3 regions of the Vibrio sp. JCM 18905 genome follow, and region 2 is predicted to be linked to each of the others. Evidence: predicted binding sites of a transcription regulator. Region 2 holds the regulator's gene; each other region holds the start of a gene.

Evidence for each region. The regulator PurR, encoded in region 2, represses purine synthesis genes. The targets are predictions, from matches to a motif close to TNANGNAAACGTTTNCNTNA.
Region 1: metK (methionine adenosyltransferase) is a predicted target of PurR. The motif match lies at 3,216-3,235, and genes of this name have one in related genera.
Region 3: ACZ5ZC_RS08695 (uracil-xanthine permease family protein) is a predicted target of PurR. The motif match lies at 4,933-4,952, and genes of this name have one in related genera.

What each region holds. Positions count from the first base shown of each region.
Region 1 covers NZ_AP043880.1:639,767-646,168, forward strand. The annotation lists gene ACZ5ZC_RS19695 (SprT family zinc-dependent metalloprotease) at 151-648, opposite strand; gene ACZ5ZC_RS19700 (DUF2189 domain-containing protein) at 717-1,514, opposite strand; gene metK (methionine adenosyltransferase) at 1,916-3,070, opposite strand; gene tkt (transketolase) at 3,386-5,380, shown strand; gene ACZ5ZC_RS19715 (LysR family transcriptional regulator) at 5,475-6,368, opposite strand.
Region 2 covers NZ_AP043879.1:1,056,948-1,063,349, reverse strand. The annotation lists gene torD (molecular chaperone TorD) at 1-597, shown strand, start outside; gene purR (HTH-type transcriptional repressor PurR) at 1,063-2,067, shown strand; cyclic di-GMP riboswitch class I at 2,353-2,442, shown strand; gene ACZ5ZC_RS13140 (TfoX/Sxy family DNA transformation protein) at 2,559-3,149, shown strand; gene ACZ5ZC_RS13135 (TVP38/TMEM64 family protein) at 3,265-3,951, shown strand; gene ACZ5ZC_RS13130 (hypothetical protein) at 3,972-4,292, shown strand; gene ACZ5ZC_RS13125 (alpha/beta fold hydrolase) at 4,330-5,133, opposite strand; gene glgA (glycogen synthase GlgA) at 5,244-6,402, opposite strand, start outside.
Region 3 covers NZ_AP043879.1:100,506-106,907, forward strand. The annotation lists gene greB (transcription elongation factor GreB) at 67-558, shown strand; gene ACZ5ZC_RS08680 (DUF1090 domain-containing protein) at 664-1,059, shown strand; gene ompR (osmolarity response regulator transcription factor OmpR) at 1,189-1,908, shown strand; gene envZ (two-component system sensor histidine kinase EnvZ) at 2,011-3,303, shown strand; gene ACZ5ZC_RS08695 (uracil-xanthine permease family protein) at 3,377-4,765, opposite strand; gene recG (ATP-dependent DNA helicase RecG) at 4,999-6,402, opposite strand, start outside.

The DNA.
Region 1 (6,402 bases), on a different replicon from region 2:
GATTAAAGTCTTTATAAAGTATGACTTTATTCATGATAACACGCATAAAATGTCTTTAGTGATGAGTAAGTTAACAATAAGTGGCGAAGGGAAGGTTTTGATAAACTCGATCTTTATTTTGGGAACGCAAGTAACACTATGAGATATAGATTACGATAACTGAACGCCCGTGAAGTTAAGTGGTTGGCGGCATTTTTGACAAGAGTACGTCGCCTCTTTGCGCAGCGCTTTATTATGACGGCGAATCGATAGAGGGTAGGTCATACAGCCACAACGATACTCAAAGGTTTTACCTTGAACGGATTTTACTTCAAAGCTGTGAGTGGTTTTGGCGGGCACTTTAAATACGGCTTCCATGACACCTTGCCATTCTTTGCCGTGAGGCCTAACTCGTCCGTAAACCTGATAAGTAATCAGGTGTGCCACCTCGTGAGGAATGACTTCATCTAAGAATGCTTGGGTGTTTTCGCGAAATAAAACGGGATTCAGGCGCACTTGATTCAATTGAAGGTAGGCTTTTCCTGCCGCTTTCCCGCGGACGTTGAAGGTGATTGTTGGAATCGGGAAAGAACGTTTGAAAGCTTGCTCTGCCATCGCGATGCAGTCCGCCATCACTTGCTTGGCTTTATAGCTTAGTTCTATATCCACAATTCACCTCGATAAATCAAATAAAAAAACCCCCGCATTTGCGAGGGCCAGATCATAGCATCAGTTAATTACGGAGTGTGTTTTTTCTTGATGGTGGCATGGTAAGCATGCCATGTACCGTAGCCTAGAATTGGCATGGTAAACAACATTCCGATCCCGTAGGTCGCAAAGCCGATAAGAATACCGCCGCAGATGATCGCTGCCCAAACAATCATCGCTGGAATGTTGGATTTCACGGCATTAAAGCTGGTAAATACAGCGGTCATCATGTCTACGCGACGCTCCATCATAAGCGGAATAGAAAAGGCTGAAATGCTAAACACCACACAAGCCAAAACAAATCCAACTAAAGATCCTATCACAAGGAAGGGTAGGAACTCACTTAAAGATGCCCCTTGAACAGAAGGGTAAAGCGCATGAAGTAGAGCGGCAATGCGCATCCAAAATATCATACACACTGCGAGTAACACGGCGAATGCCCATTGAGATGTTGAGTTACGACCGATCGCTTTCATGGAATGGAACAAGCTAGCTTTGTGTCCGCGCTCTCTCTCCCAACTGGCATCATACAAGCCGAGCGCGAGAAATGGACCGATTAACATGTAAACAATCAAACTGGGCATGACGACCAAGTGTGTGCCTTGCCACTGTACGAGCAAAACAATGCCTATGGCAGCTGCCATAAAACAGATGCCATAGAAAGCACTAATAAGCGGCATTCGCACGAAATCATGCAGACCTAATGCGAGCCAATGAAAAGGTGCAGAAAGATTAACCGTGTTGCACGGTATGGTTCTGGCGTATTCGTTATCTGGCACTTCCTTTCGCTTGTTGTGGAAGTCCGATGGATTAACAGTTCGAGGCATAACTCCTCCTTGATTTATTCCCACATTATCCGCTTATACCAACTGACAGCGGTTTTTGTTCAGTCAAACTTGAAGCGACTTTTTCAAGTTTACATCTGAGCATTGGCTTAGTTTGGTATCGGCCATAAAGATGCCTGACTCGTGTCTTTCGTAAGTGTTGCTGCCACAGTCGCCAGCATCCGACGTCTCTATTTAAATTGGAATTAACAATATTTTAACTATTGGCGGAGATGGGATAATTTACAAATAATTGCTGAAAATTTATTCGGTATAAAAATGAGGGAGAAACAGGACTGCTTCATGGGGCTGGGCGGTATGAGCCGAAATGGCTAGATAAAAGTTGCTGAAAATAAAAAGCCCCCGCCAGAGGCGAGGGCTTGATTGATTCTTGCTTGGCCTGATTATTTGATGCCAGCGAAATCGCGTAGAAGTGCAGCTTTGTCTGTCGCTTCCCACGGGAATTCTTCACGACCGAAGTGACCGTAAGCCGCTGTCTTCTTGTAGATAGGTTGAAGAAGGTTAAGCATTTCTTGTAGACCGTATGGACGTAGGTCGAAGAATTGACGAACCGCTTCAATGATGATGTCGTGAGATACTTTCTCAGTACCGAACGTTTCCACCATGATAGACGTTGGATCCGCAACACCGATTGCGTAAGAAAGTTGGATCTCACAACGGTCAGCCATGCCAGCCGCTACGATGTTTTTCGCTACGTAACGTGCTGCGTATGCTGCACTACGGTCAACTTTTGATGGATCTTTACCAGAGAACGCACCGCCACCGTGACGAGCTGCGCCGCCGTAGGTATCTACGATGATCTTACGACCTGTTAGACCACAGTCACCCATAGGACCACCGATTACAAAGCGACCAGTTGGGTTGATGAAGAAGTTTGTTTCTTTGTTGATCCACTCAGAAGGTAGCACTGGCTTAATGATCTCTTCCATTACCGCTTCACGCAGGTCTGAAGTTGAGATTGAATCACAGTGTTGAGTTGAAAGAACAACCGCGTCGATACCAACGATGTTACCTTGATCGTATTGGAATGTTACCTGAGATTTTGCATCAGGGCGCAACCAAGGTAGTGTGCCGTTTTTACGAACTTCTGCTTGCTTTTGAACAAGACGGTGAGAGTAAGTAATTGGCGCTGGCATTAGTACTTCAGTTTCGTTACAAGCGTAACCAAACATGATGCCTTGGTCGCCTGCACCTTGTTCTTTAGGGTCAGCTTTATCAACACCTTGGTTGATATCTGGCGACTGTTTACCGATTGTGTTTAGTACCGCACAAGAATCTGCGTCAAAGCCCATATCTGAATGTACGTAGCCGATTTCACGAACGGTTTCACGAGTTAACTCTTCGATGTCTACCCATGCTGAAGTCGTGATTTCACCACCCACCATTACCATACCGGTTTTAACGTAAGTCTCACATGCAACACGAGCCTTTGGATCTTGCTCTAGAATCGCGTCAAGAACCGCATCAGAAATCTGGTCTGCAATTTTATCTGGATGACCTTCTGATACTGACTCAGAAGTAAACAGGTGCTTAGCCATGTTAGCTCCACTATATCTGGTTTAAAACTGGGGAATGATAAACTCTCCAGCGCAAATTAATACTAATTTTTGTAGGTGTATCTACATCTAGACGTCTATTCTAAATTTGATTGCTCGAATTACAAGCTCTTTTTTGGTTTTTGTTATAACCAAACGTTTGCCTGATTTATTGATAATTTTAAGAACTTCGAACGATTTGGCGCGAAAGGTGCAATATTTGTGAGGTTTTGGACTGGAAAACGTTTGCACACCTAACAGGGCTTTGAGAGAATTATGACCTACTTTTCGTTTCGCTTAATGTACTCAGGAGCAGACATGTCGTCTCGTAAACATCTTGCCAATGCAATTCGTGCTCTAAGCATGGATGGTGTTCAACAAGCTAACTCAGGCCACCCAGGCGCACCAATGGGTATGGCTGATATCGCTGAAGTTCTTTGGCGCTCTCACCTAAACCACAACCCATCAAACCCAGAGTGGGCCGACCGCGACCGCTTCGTGCTGTCAAACGGTCACGGCTCAATGCTTATTTACTCTCTACTGCACTTAAGCGGTTATGAGCTATCTATTGATGATCTGAAAAACTTCCGTCAATTGCACTCAAAAACCCCAGGTCACCCAGAGTACGGCTACGCGCCTGGTATCGAGACAACAACGGGTCCTCTTGGCCAAGGCATCACTAATGCTGTTGGTATGGCTATCGCAGAGAAAGCACTAGCGGCACAGTTCAACAAAGAAGGTCACGACATCGTTGACCACTTTACGTATGTGTTCATGGGTGACGGCTGTCTAATGGAAGGCATCTCGCATGAAGCATGTTCTCTTGCTGGGACATTAGGTCTAGGCAAACTGATCGCGTTTTGGGATGACAACGGTATCTCTATCGACGGTCACGTTGAAGGTTGGTTCTCTGACGATACACCTAAGCGTTTCGAAGCTTACGGCTGGCACGTAATCCCAGCGGTAGACGGTCACGATCCTGAAGCAATCAACGCAGCGATTGAAGCGGCTAAAGCGGATCCTCGTCCGACTCTAATCTGTACTAAAACAATTATCGGTTTCGGTTCTCCTAACAAGTCTGGCTCACATGACTGTCACGGTGCACCATTAGGTCACGATGAGATTCAAGCGGCTCGCGAATACCTAGGTTGGGAGTACGGTCCATTTGAAATCCCTGCAGATGTTTACGCTGAGTGGGATGCAAAAGAAGCAGGTGCAGCGAAAGAAGCGGCTTGGAATGAAAAGTTCGAAGCATACGCAGCAGCTTACCCTGCAGAAGCAGCAGAGCTTAAACGTCGTCTAAACGGCGAACTTCCAGCGGAATGGGAAGAAAAAGCGAACCAAATCATTGCTGATCTTCAAGCAAACCCAGCGAACATTGCATCACGTAAAGCATCGCAAAATGCACTAGAAGCGTTTGGTCAAATGCTTCCTGAGTTTATGGGTGGTTCTGCTGACCTAGCGCCTTCTAACCTGACCATGTGGTCTGGTTCTAAGTCTCTAGAAACGGATGACTTCTCTGGCAACTACATCCACTACGGTGTACGTGAATTCGGTATGACCGCTATCATCAACGGTATCGCATTGCACGGTGGTTTCGTTCCTTACGGCGCAACATTCCTAATGTTCATGGAATACGCTCGTAACGCAATGCGTATGGCTGCGCTGATGAAAATTCAGAACATCCAAGTGTACACGCACGATTCGATTGGTCTTGGCGAAGATGGCCCAACTCACCAACCGGTTGAGCAAATGGCATCTCTACGCGTAACGCCAAACATGAGCACATGGCGTCCGTGTGACCAGGTTGAGTCTGCCGTAGCATGGAAACTAGCGATTGAACGTAAAGATGCACCAACAGCACTTATCTTCTCTCGTCAAAACTTAGCGCAACAAGATCGTACAGCTGAGCAAGTAGCGGACATCGCGAAAGGTGCTTACATCCTGAAAGATTGCGAAGGCAAGCCAGAGCTTATCCTTATCGCAACAGGCTCTGAAGTTGAGCTAGCAGTAGAAGCTGCGACTCAACTAACGGCAGAAGGTAAGAAAGTACGCGTTGTTTCAATGCCATCAACGGATGCATTTGACAAGCAAGACGCTGCTTACCGTGAAGCAGTATTGCCATCAGACGTAACAGCACGCATCGCTATCGAAGCGGGCATCGCAGACTTCTGGTACAAGTACGTTGGTTTCGACGGTCGCATCATCGGTATGACTTCATTTGGTGAATCTGCACCTGCTGGTCAGCTATTCGAGATGTTTGGCTTCACGACTGAAAACGTAGTGAACACAGCAAAAGAATTGCTAGCGTAACTGCTAGATTGTCTCAATAGTCCGAACGTAAAGGACGACTGTTAGATACTAAAGTTGGAAAGGCCATCATTGCGATGGCCTTTTTTGTTTTTTGTCAGGTTTTCCAACCTTGTGGAATGCTTTGGTGAATACAGTCTAAAAGTACGGATAAGCGCAGTGGTGGTCTTCCTGCAGGCGTATAGCAGTTAATGGAGATGGGCTCTGAAAGCCAACCTTCTAAGCAAGGTGTGATTCGACCCGGATGATGTTTCTCGTAGCCGCTTGCTGTCCAAGTTGGCAGCAGTCCAATACCATGACCATTCGCGATGCTGTCGATCTGCATTGCGATGTTGTCGCTGTATAAGCGACTCACAAATGGCTCTAAAAAGAACTCACCGTGTTGAGGGTGTGTGAGCATCAATCCATTTTCTTGTACCGAGCCAAAATCGATCCACGGATGCGCTTCAAGCTCTTTGGGGTGCAGGATCGAACCGTGTTGTTCAAGATAAGCTGGAGAGGCAAAGGGCGTGTAACGAAATGAGCCTAATACCTCTTTGCGCCAATCGAGATCTTTACGCTCACCGAGCCAGATGAACAAATCTGGGTCATGGTGCGCTTCAGAAAAGTCACTGGTAAGTTGAACCCTAACGTCAGGATTATCGGCAAGAAAACCGTTGAGCACACCACCTAGCCAACTTCTAACTAATGCTGTGTGACAAACAATATGTAGCGGCCCTGAAACTTGGTTTGTTAAACCTTGAAGCGCGTCATAACTCTCTTCACTTAGCTCAAGAATCTGGCGACTGTAGTGGGCAAAAATTTCTCCTGCTCTTGTCAGAACTAATCGGTTACCTTGTCTTGCGGTTAGAGCCTGACCGAAATCTTCTTCTAATTGTGCTAAGCGACGACTCAGCGTTGATTTAGGCTGGTTGAGGGCCTTGGCAGCGGCGGTCAAACTCTTATGCTGATTGAGCGCATCAAAGGCTCGAATTGATGCTAAGTCGTGCATATTTCATTAACTCCTTACTGCGTTATGCACGGGT
Region 2 (6,402 bases):
TTTTCGAGCTTGTTCGCAAAAGAGCTAACAGAGAAAGAGCTGGAAGCCTACCACAGTGTTGAAATTCGCAGTTTTCTAGCAGGTTTAGGTGAAAATGAGTCACTGAAACCAGCCGTTGATAGCCTCGTTGATGCGCTAAACCGATTGCAAGATCGTGAAGACGCTCAATTGGAGCTTGCTGCTGACTTTTGTGAACTGTTTTTGAAGACAGAAAAATACGGCGCTCTTCCTTACGCATCGATGTACATCGGTGAATCAGGTTTGCTGAATGACAAGCCAGCCGAGGAAATGGAAAAGTTGATGGCAGAATTTGGCGTTCAAGTAGATGAAAATCTAAAAGAGCCTGCTGACCACTTAGCCGTTGAACTCGACTTTCTCGGCAACATGATTATCCGCTCAAACGAACTTGAGCAAGAAAAACACATGGAAGAAGCCTTCGTTAAACAAAACGACTTTATCCAGCAACAGTTGATGTCTTGGCTACCTCAGTTTGCAGACAAATGTAAACAATTCGACGAATTTGGGTTCTACTCGAGCGTCGCGAAACTATTAGTTGCATTTTGTAAACTAGACAGCGCTTACCTTCTTGGGGAATAATTGCCGCCTATTTTTAAGGAGCCCGCCTATCGGGCTTCCTGTATACCTGAAATAACTGAATGTAAGTAAGTTGGGTATATTATTCGTTTGCCTTAACTTAGCTCAAAGACGCTTGGTTATTTAGCAGTCAAAATGTGACTTCAAATACACAAATCTCTTGCTGAAAACATTGCTAGTCAGTCCACATAGGGCTAAAATGTGAGCGCAAACGATTAAATATGATTTATATGTAAACCGCTGAAATATAGCGGTTTTTGTGTTTTTTAACAGGTTGATGGCAATTTCTCATCAGATAGAAAAAAGATAAAATTCATCGACCGATGCTGCTACGTACCCTTTTGTCGTGCTTGGACCAACCGCTGCCGAAACACTTAGCGCCAACCTTAGATTGCTGGGTGTAAACCATTAGAGCATCAGGTACATCCAACACGACATATTTCAGTAGCTCGATACAGGACACCATTTATGGCCACTATAAAAGACGTTGCTCGCTTAGCCGGCGTTTCCACTACGACAGTTTCGCACGTTATCAATAAAACGCGTTTCGTTGCAGAAGCAACGCAAGAAAAAGTAATGAAAGCCGTGGACGAGTTGAATTACGCGCCAAGTGCGGTTGCACGCAGCCTAAAGTGCAACTCAACTCGTACGATTGGCATGTTAGTAACGCAGTCAACCAACCTATTCTTCTCAGAAGTGATTGACGGGGTTGAGAGCTACTGTTACCGCCAAGGCTACACTCTGATTCTGTGTAATACGGGTGGGATTTACGAAAAACAACGCGATTACATCCGTATGCTGGCTGAAAAACGTGTTGATGGCATCCTAGTGATGTGTTCTGACTTAACCGAAGAGCTTAAAGAGATGCTTGACCGTCATGCCGACATTCCTAAAGTGGTCATGGATTGGGGTCCAGAAAGCTCACAAGCGGACAAGATCATGGATAACTCAGAAGAAGGTGGCTACATCGCAACCAAACATCTGATCGACAATGGCCATACTGATATTGCTTGTCTAAGCGGTCATTTTGAAAAACTTGCTTGCCAAGAACGCATTGCAGGTTTCCGTCGCGCGATGAGCGAAGCAAACCTAGCTGTAAATGAAGACTGGATCCTTGAAGGTAACTTTGAATGTGATACGGCCGTATTAGTCGCAGATAAAATTACAGCAATGGACAAACGTCCGACAGCGGTATTCTGTTTTAACGACACAATGGCTCTGGGCCTAATGAGCCGACTACAACAAAACGGTATCAAAGTTCCTGATGATATTTCAGTGATCGGCTACGACAACATCGAGCTTGCGGAATACTTCTCTCCACCGTTAACCACTATCCACCAACCTAAACGTCGTGTGGGTAAAAATGCGTTCGAGATCCTACTTGAGCGAATCAAAGATAAAGAACACGAAAAGCGAATTTTCGAAATGCAACCTGAGCTTGTAATTCGAAACACCGTGAAGAAAATGAACTAAAATTCGCCAAATATAACGATGTCAAATAAGCGCTCTAAAAGGGCGCTTATTTTTCATCTCTAAATAACTTTTCCCTGACTTAGGTTTGTTAGACAAAAAATCTCGAATCTCTAAGTCTCTGTTTTATATGTAGGTAAATCACACACCCTCACAACCTCGAGATCATCCCGCCTTATTCTCAAATATGCACAAATATGCGCTTGTCGACACTTTTTATTGAACCAGAATCACACTTTTACGGGTAAAACGTGATGTTAATTCAATATACGAAGTATGCTCATTCTGTCACGCACAGGGCAAACCATTCGAAAGGGTGGGACGCAAAGCCTCCGGCCTGAACCATAATACTATATGGAAGGTAGCGGGGTTACCGATGGCAAGTGTGCAAGCGATGACTTTACCCTGTAATGACATTGCTTTTGCGCATGTTTGCTACTCTCTCGGACCTGACTTTTGGTGGCGTAATATTAATTACACCGAGATAACAAAACATGGATAAACCGATACTCAAAGACTCTATGAAGCTATTTGAGGCACTTGGTAATATCAAGTCGCGCTCAATGTTTGGTGGCTTCGGACTATTCGCTGATGAAACAATGTTTGCACTAGTTGTAAATAATCAGCTTCATATAAGAGCAGACCAACAAACTTCATCTGACTTCGAGAAACAAGGGCTAAAGCCTTACGTTTATAAGAAACGTGGCTTCCCAGTCGTTACTAAGTACTACGCAATTTCCAACGATTTATGGGAGTCTAGCGAACGCTTAATCGAAGTAGCTAACCAATCGTTGAAAAAGGCAAAGCTTGAAAAAGAACAGCAAGCAACTACAAAGCCTAATCGCTTAAAAGATTTGCCTAACTTACGACTGGCTACTGAACGCATGCTAAAAAAAGCAGGCATTGAGTCAGTAGAAAAACTGGAAGAGGAAGGTGCACTTAACGCTTATAAAGCGATAAGAGATACGCACTCTGCAACCGTCAACATTGAACTGTTATGGGCACTAGAAGGTGCTATTAACGGTACTCATTGGAGCGTTGTACCTCAAGCTCGCCGAGATGAGTTGATGAATGGCCTCCAATAAAAGTCGGCCTTAAAAACTATCTTGTAAAACCGCAGTCTAATCTGCGGTTTTTTTGTGAAATTTTTTCGACTTTCCTTCTGTCTTATTACATATATCCCAAATTGGAATCATAAATATGAATAAGAAACTGATATTAGGCCTAATCCTGGTCGCGATCATTATCTTTTTAGGCGTTAACTTTAGTCAGTATTTAACGTTGGAAAATGCAAAAGCCCAACAAGAAGCGCTGACCACATACATCGATCAGAACTTTGTTTTTTCGGCAGCTATTTACTTTTTTGCCTACATTGCAATTACCGCTTTTTCTATTCCTGGGGCTGCAGTGGTTACATTACTTGGTGCGGCTCTATTTGGTTTTTGGACGAGCTTATTACTGGTTTCTTTCGCCAGTACTATGGGTGCAACGCTAGCATTTTTAAGCAGCCGATATTTGCTGCGTGACTGGGTACAAAACAAGTTTGGCAATAAGTTAATCGCAATTAACCAAGGTGTCGAAAAGGACGGTGCATTTTATCTATTTTCCTTGCGTCTCATTCCGGTATTCCCTTTCTTTCTTATCAACTTGTTGATGGGCTTAACGCCAATGTCTGTAGGTCGATTTTACCTTACTAGCCAAGTAGGTATGTTGCCAGGCACTGCAGTTTACTTAAACGCCGGTACTCAGTTAGCAACAATTGAAAGCCTGTCAGGCATTATTTCACCTGCGGTATTGGCCTCTTTTGCGTTACTGGGGCTGTTTCCAATCATCACTAAATGGGTTATGAATAAAGTAAGGCCAACACCGAGTCAGCAAAACTCATAATTAGTAAGTGGACGTGTTTAATGAAAATATTCATTGCTAAAAACCCAGCAGAAGCGCATATCGTGTGCGAATTATTGAAAACCGAGCAAGTCTACTGTGAAGTCCGCGGAGAAGGTATTTTCGGTTTAAAAGGAGAGCTGCCGTTTAGTGATGATACCGATCCTTATGTCTGGCTTTTTGACGCCAAACAACAAGTAAAAGCAGAAGGAATAGTACAAGCCTACCGCAAACAATCCGATGGAAATGAGTATCAAGATTGGCAGTGCCCGAAGTGCCATGAGGTAAACGAGGGGCAGTTTGGTGCTTGTTGGCAATGTGGACATCAAATAGGGGAGCCTTAATAACTCCCCTACTCCTACTCAATCGATTTATTCAGCGCTAAGCAGAAACCGTTTGCTGCTTAATAAATTCGATGGAATGTTGATTGAAATCTTCAGGCCGCTCAACATTACAGACATGACCACAGTTGGGGATCTCTCGTAAAACACTAAGCTTATGCGCCGCAACCATTTCTTTAACAGGCTTAATAAACATGTAATCTCTGTCGCCCATTAAATAGAGTGTGGGAATGGGTAACTCTCGATCTTTAAAATACTTCATTAAAGGATTTACATCAGCAGCAAGAATAAACCAACGTTTAAATTCTTTTTGGCAAAGCTTCTTGGCCTCACGAATAAAAAGATGGCGAGACTCTCGCTGGCTTCTCTGTGGCATAACAATGTACGCAAAAAGTTTGTAGAGCCACATGTACGGCAGAATGTGCTTACAAAAATTACCTAATTTAACCAATATTTGAGAACGAGTATTGAGCCTTGTGACAGCACCACCGAGTACCATTGAACGCACGCGCTCTGCTGATAATTCAGCAAGGTTTCGAACAATAATGGTACCAAGTGACATACCGACAAAATGAGCGGATTGGATCTTTAAATGGTCCAATACTTTCAAAATATCTTGGGTAACTTCCGTAAAGGTATAACGGCTGGCAATGAGCTCTTTAAGTAACTGATTTGACTTTCCATGACCTCTTAAATCGATCAGCAATAAGTTAAAATGTTGCTTGTAAGCTTTGATTTGCTTGAACCAGATAGAAGAGCTACCGCCAGCACCATGCACAAATACAACCCACTCATGACTAGTAGGGTGCAAATAGGTTTTATGAAAAAGTAGCGGCTGGGTCATATTCAAGTATCAAAAAGGTCGTGCTATTGAGTAAAAAGCCATCCTACCACACTCCCCTTACTCAAGATAATAAAGGCACCTCATTCGGTGCCTTTCGTTACAATTTTAAGTCAATTTAACGCCGAATTGTAAAGTTGCAAATAAGCTTCTGCGGCCTTTTGCCAACAAAAATCTTGTTGCATCGCGTGCAACTGTACTTTATTCACTTCAGGTTCGTTTTGAGCATAGAGCAACAATGCCCTTAGCATCGTTAACAACAATGCCTGCGGTGTCGGTTCGAAAAAAACAAACCCCGTCGCTTCAGAAGGGTTCACATCATAATCGTTGACGCTGTCTTTTAGACCACCGACACCACGTACTATCGGCAATGTACCGTAAGCCATACTATAGATTTGATTCAAACCACACGGCTCAAACTCAGAAGGCATCAGAAAGAAATCAGAACCCGCTTCAACGATATGCGCAAGTTCATTATCATAAGCTTCTACGAAGACAAATTTACTAGAAAACTGTGCAGCAACTTCTTCTAGCTGAGCGGCTAGTACAGGGTCTCCGGTCCCAACGACAACTAGTTGAACATCGTGCTTCAAAAAATCGGCCAAAGCAGGCAACAAGTAATGCACACCTTTTTGCTGGGTCAACCGACAAACCATACCGAACATGGCTACATCTTTTTCAGGCAAATTTAGCCGCAGTTGTAATGCTTGTTTACACGCTTTCTTGCCTTGCGTCATACTTTGTTGGTCAGCGCAGTAATTAACTGGCAAGTAAGTATCCGTTTCCGGGTTCCAAGCACTGTAATCACAACCGTTCAAAATACCAACTAAGTCCTGCGCGCGTTGCTGAAACTCCCAAGCCATTCCATGACTGCCAAGCTCTGTTTTGAGTTCCTCTGCGTACGTAGGGCTGACCGCGTTTATCTTATCGGCATTCATTACACCAGCTTTGAGCATAGTAATATGCGTTGCACTCACCGCAGCATCGGGAACGTTTCGACAATGAAACTCTGGCAAGCACTGCACGTCTTCATAACTAAATACGCCTTTAAAGACCGCATTGTGAATTGAAATGACGCTTTTAATATGAGCAAAAAACGGATCATTGCCATACCTGTGCTTGAGCAAAAATGGAACAAGACCAGTGTGCCAATCGTTCGCGTGTATGATATCTGGCTGAAAAGCAAGCTTCGGCAACATGTCTAAACATGCCGCACTAAAAAACGCAAAGCGCTCACCGTTATCGGTATACGCTTGGTTGTTCTCCGCATAC
Region 3 (6,402 bases), 960 kb from region 2:
CTTTGGGTATATCATCTCCTTAATGCTGCTCAAGAGCGGCATTTTTTAGTTGAGATAGGAGTTAACTTGAAAACTAAGCTGATTACCCGTGAAGGTTATAACAAACTCAAACAAGAGCATGATTACCTTTGGAATGAAAAGCGTCCTGAAATCACCAAAATCGTCACTTGGGCGGCGAGCCTGGGCGATCGCTCAGAAAATGCGGATTACACCTTCAACAAACGTCTGCTTCGTCAGATCGATCGTCGTGTTCGATTTCTTCGCAAGTTTCTGCCTGAAGTCACGATCGTTGACTATTCTCCGCAGCAAGAAGGCAAAGTCTTTTTTGGTGCTTGGGTTGAAATAGAAAATGAGGCTGGAGAGGTGAAGAAGTTCCGCATAGTTGGGCCTGAAGAGATTTATGGAGATGCGAAAGACTACATCTCTATCGATTCACCTATGGCGCGAGCGATGTTGAAAAAGCAAGTGGATGAAGAATTCACGGTACGCACCCCAGAAGGTGAAAAAGAGTGGTTCATTAACTCGATTGAATACAACAAACCAGCCTTGGAAGACTGAGGCTTTATCACTGATTCAAGTCTCTTGAAGTTCACTAGAAGTGACTTGAGTCTCAACGTCAGCTTATTGGATACAAAGGCATGGTGCCTTTATCGGAGAAGTAAAATGAACAAAGCAGTCATGTGTGGTGCTGCACTAACAATAGGATTCTCACTCTCAGTTTTTGCTCAAGATGAAGTGAAAGGCTGTGACGCCAAAGAGTTAGCGGTAGAACAGCAGCTTGAGTATGCGAAAGCACAAGGTAATGAACATCGAATTAAAGGCTTAGAACAGGCACTTACCGCTATCCAGAATGAATGTTCGGAAGGTGAACTGCGTCAAGAACTGCAAGCGGAAGTGGACGAAAAGGCGCGAGACGTTGAGGTGCGTGAGCAAGAACTAGCGGAAGCGCAGCGTTCAGGGAAAGCAGACAAAATCGAGAAAAAACGTCACAAATTGGCAGAAGCACAACAAGAGTTGCTTGAGGCCAAACGTGAACTGGAATGGAATTATGGCCAATAGTAGGTGCTGAAAATACCTGCTAGAGAGAAAATAAAGCGCTTAAGATAAAAAGAGTAACAATTTGCTTGAGCACGTTAGGAAAAACAGTGATACATTTTCGACAATAGATGCTTCTGAAAGGATGTTTCAATGCAAGAAAATCATAAAATTTTAGTGGTTGATGACGATGCTCGTTTACGTGCTCTATTGGAGCGTTACCTTTCTGAGCAAGGTTTTCAGGTCCGAAGTGTCGCTAATGGCGAACAGATGGATCGCCTACTAACGCGCGAAAACTTTCATTTAATGGTGCTGGACCTAATGTTGCCAGGTGAAGACGGTTTGTCGATTTGTCGTCGTCTACGCCACGCGAACAACATGCTGCCAATCTTAATGCTCACCGCGAAAGGTGATGAAGTGGACCGTATTGTGGGTCTGGAAGTGGGGGCGGATGATTATTTGCCAAAACCATTTAACCCACGTGAATTACTCGCTCGCATTAAAGCCGTACTACGCCGTCAAACCGTAGAGTTGCCGGGCGCGCCAAGCACCGAAGAAAAAGTAGTGGAGTTTGGCGAGTTCCGACTCAATCTAGGCACTCGCGAGATGTTCCGCGGTGACGAGGCAATGCCACTGACCTCAGGAGAGTTTGCTGTCCTGAAAGCGCTCGTGACGAATGCGCGAGAGCCGATGTCACGAGACAAATTGATGAACATGGCACGTGGCCGAGAATATTCTGCGATGGAACGTTCTATTGATGTGCAAATCTCACGTTTGCGTCGCATGTTAGAAGACGATCCAAGCAAGCCACGCTACATTCAAACCGTGTGGGGCTTAGGTTACGTTTTCGTCCCAGACGGCAAAGAGGTGTAATCTCCTCACTCCATAGCCAGCACTTGGCTATAGCAACTTCAGCCTTCAAGTCCTTCCCTTCGAAGGCTGAAATTTCGCGATTAGGACCACCAGGAACGTTCCATGCGCATCCGAAGTTCACTGACACAATCTATTCTGCTGTTCATCTCTTTGCTTCTCGCTAGCCAAGTTTTCTCTTACTACGCCGTTTTTAACTACGCGTTGATGCCGAGTTTGCAGCAGTTCAATAAAATTCTCGCCCATGAGCTCAATTTGGTGCTTGATGATGAAGGGCCATTAAAATCTGATGCACCGCTGAGACGTCAATTATTAGAAAGGCTGGGGGTGACGGTTCACAGCCTTGACAGCGATAAAGCGGTTGAATTTCATCACGCGATGTCGATTGATTTGATGTCTGAAGAAATGAGCCAAGAGCTGGGTTCGCCTACAGAAGTACGCTTATTGCTTGGCGATGAAAGTTACATTTTGTGGATGCACATCGAAAAGTTGCCGAACTCCATCATTCGTATTCCGTTATCTGAGCTGCAAGAAGAAGATTTTGCACCGCTGTTTCGTAACAGTTTGATTATGGCGCTGCTGATCATTGCTGGTGGTTGGTTGTTTATTCGTTTGCAAAACCGTCCACTTTTGGCTTTAGAGAGAGCCGCGAAAGACGTCGGTCGAGGTGAGATCCCGCCCCCCTTAGCAGAGAAAGGCGCATCGGAGATTCGCTCTGTAACTCGAGCCTTTAATCAAATGTCGAAAGGTATTCAAGAGCTAGAAGAAGACCGAGCCTTATTAATGGCGGGGATTAGCCATGACTTGCGAACACCGCTGACGCGCATTCGCTTAGCGACAGAAATGATGTCTCCCGAGGACAGCTACCTTGCTGAAGGGATCATTAGCGATACGGAAGAGTGTAATGAGATCATTAGTCAGTTTATGGACTACCTCAAACCGGTGAACAAAGAATCGTTTGAACCTGTGGATATCAGTACGATTGCCAGTGATGTCGCCAGTTCGGAAGGTGGTTATGAGGCTGAAATTGAAACGGATCTTAATCCTAACCTGCCACCAGCCAAAGGAAGCGCCATTGCGATTAAACGGGCGATCAGTAATTTAGTTGTCAATGCACTGCGTTACGGCAATGGCTGGGTCAAAATCAGTACCGGTGTGACGGCAGATAAGCAGCTAGTGTGGATATCGGTAGAAGACAACGGGCCGGGTATCGAGCATTCTCAAATCGCAAAATTATTTGAACCCTTTACGCGTGGTGATACAGCTCGCGGCAGTGAAGGTACAGGGCTTGGGCTGGCGATAGTGAAGCGTATAATCAGCCAGCACTCAGGCTCTGTGGTGATGCGTAATCGCAGTGAAGGCGGTTTAATCGCTCAAATCAGCTTTCCTACCAAGTAAGTCGGTGACTGTACCATTTAAAACAAAAAGCCCAACCTAAACAGGTTGGGCTTTGCTTTTCTCTACAATCTTATTAAGACTCTTTCACTTCTTGAGGAAGTTCATCTTCGTCTTCCAGTTTCTCTGGCAGAAGTAGGTTTAAAATGATCGCTGTGATGCCACCTGCTGCAACACCAGTTGAGAAAATACTCTTAATAAATTCTGGCATAAATTGCAGGATCTCTGGTTTTTGTGCGATACCAAGTCCCATTGAGAAGGATAAGGCCATGATCAGAATTGCGCGGCGATCGAGCTCAACACGAGAGATAATACGCACACCAGCGGCAGCAATCGTACCAAACATGACAATCGTTGCGCCGCCAAGTACTGGCTCAGGAATCAGCTGAACAAAGCTAGCGACGCCAGGAAACAAGCCAAGAATCACTAACATGCCAGAAATAAAGTAACCCACGTAGCGGCTCGCAACCCCTGTTAGCATAATGATGCCGTTATTCTGGCTAAAGGTGGAGTTCGGGAAACTGTTAAACACGGCTGCGATTGCAGAGTTTAAGCCGTCTGCTAGTACACCCCCCTTAATGCGTTTCATGTACACAGGGCCTTTTACTGGCTCGCCAGACACTTCGGATGTGGCGGTAATATCGCCGATGGCTTCTAGTGCGGTAATAAAGAAAATCAGTACCAGCGGAATGAACAGAGACCAGTCAAACGATAAGCCATATTGCATTGGTACGGGCAGTGCTACGATCTCGGTTGTGCCTAGCTGAGAAGTATCTACCATCCCCATAAAATACGCCATGATATAGCCTACCAGCATCGCAATCACAATCGAAGCCACACGGATGTATGGGTTTTTAGAGCGGTTTAAAATCACAATTAATCCAAGTACCGTCCCAGCCAGAGCAAGTTTGTCTAAGCTGCCGAAGGTTCCCTCATTTAATGCCGCGTAGCCACCGCCCATTGATACTAAGCCGACTTGAATTAGTGTGAGACCGATAAGAGTGACGACAATGCCTGAAACGAGCGGAGTGATAATGCGACGAGCATGCTCTAATACGCGAGATAGGAAAATCTCTGCAAATGATGCGACTAAAATCGTACCAAAAATGGCTGCCATCATGGTGCTGATGTCTGCACCACCAGCTTTTAGCGATAGGCCTGCACCAATAATAGGGCCTAAAAAGTTAAAGCTGGTGCCTTGAACAGAGAGTAAACCAGAGCCAATTGGGCCAAAGGTGCGAATTTGAATAAACGAAGACACGCCTGACGCAAATAAAGACATGCTGATGATGGTATTCGTTTGGTCTGCTGGTACACCCAGAGACTGACAGATGATCAGTGACGGAGTGATAACCGCGACGAACATCGCCAATAAGTGCTGAAGTGCGGCAAAAATGGTTTGAGGCAAAGGTGGTCGATCATTGAGTTGATAGACCAGTTCCGAAGATCGGTTTGAAGTTGTCATTGTTTGTCTCGCTAGTCGCAATATATTCCCAGATCTCGCTGAATGGGAGAGCAGGGTGGAGTTGACGTCGTTACCTGTGATTGCTGTTAATCAGAGTCAACTCAGGTTGGTGGAGTGTGATGCAACACACTTAAAAATTTGTGCGCGATTATAGAGAGATTTACCTAAAAAGCAAACGATTGCTTTGGTTTTTAGTGTATTAAAAAACGAGCCATTTGGCTCGCTTTTAATCACTATGCTTTGGAGTAAATATCCCGCTCACCCAACCAGCGATCAATAATTGCTGTTGCGTTATTCGGGTAATTGTCATGAATATGACGCGCAATGCGCTGAACTTCGGGAATCAGACGTTGATCTCGAACTAAGTCTGCGATTTTGAAATCAGCAAGACCAGTCTGTTTTGTACCCAATAGTTCGCCCGGGCCACGAATTTCTAGGTCTTTCTGTGCAATGACGAAGCCATCGTTACTTTCACGTAGTACTCCGAGACGTTTTTGCGCGGTTTTCGACAGTGGAGAGTGGTACAGCAGCACACAATGGCTAGCAACGGAACCTCGGCCCACGCGACCTCTTAGCTGGTGTAATTGTGCTAAACCGAGACGTTCGGGGTTTTCGATGATCATCAAGCTAGAGTTTGGCACGTCTACGCCCACTTCTATCACGGTCGTTGCGACCAGCAAATGCAGTTTATTGTCTTTGAAATCTTGCATCACCGCTTGTTTCTCTGCCGGCTTCATTCGGCCGTGTACTAGACCAATTTTTACGTCCGGTAGCTTACGTTGAAGCTCTTCAGCGGTATCAGCCGCGGCTTGTGCTTCTAATACTTCCGACTCATCAATCAGAGTACACACCCAATATGCCTGCTTACCTTCGTTTAAACAGGCATTTCGGACACGCTCGACGATGTCGTCACGTTTTGTGTCAGGAATGGCGACGGTTTGAATCGGCGTTCGACCCGGAGGCAGTTCGTCAATCACGGAAGTTTCCAGGTCAGCGTATGCGGTCATCGCTAACGTGCGAGGAATAGGCGTTGCCGTCATGATCAACTGATGTGGGTAGGCGCCTTGTTTTGCGCCTTTTTCACGTAACTCTAATCGCTGATGGACACCGAAGCGGTGCTGTTCATCAATGATGACCAAAGCAAGGTGATGAAATTCAACGTGCTCTTGGAATAGCGCGTGAGTACCCACTACCATTTGTGCTTCACCACTGGCAATGCGAGCCAGCTCGGCTTCCTTTGCCTTACCTTTGAGTTTGCCCGCTAACCAACCGACTTGAATGTCCATTGTTTCAAACCAGTTGGCGAAGTTGATCGCGTGTTGCTCAGCCAATAGTTCGGTTGGTGCCATGAGTGCCACCTGATAGCCGTGCTCAATGGCACGAACGGCGGCCAGAGCGGCAACCAACGTCTTCCCCGATCCCACATCACCTTGCACTAGGCGCATCATTGGGTGGGGTTTTTCTAAATCGGTTTCAATCTCTTGTACTACTCGGGTTTGAGCGTTCGTAGGAGAGAAAGGCAGTTGGGCTAAAAGCTGCGTTTTTAGTTTATTGCAAGGACCGAGAGGTAACGCTGAATCCTTCTGGCCTTTGCTACGCACCGCCAGCATCGATAAGTTTTGTGCGAGCAACTCTTC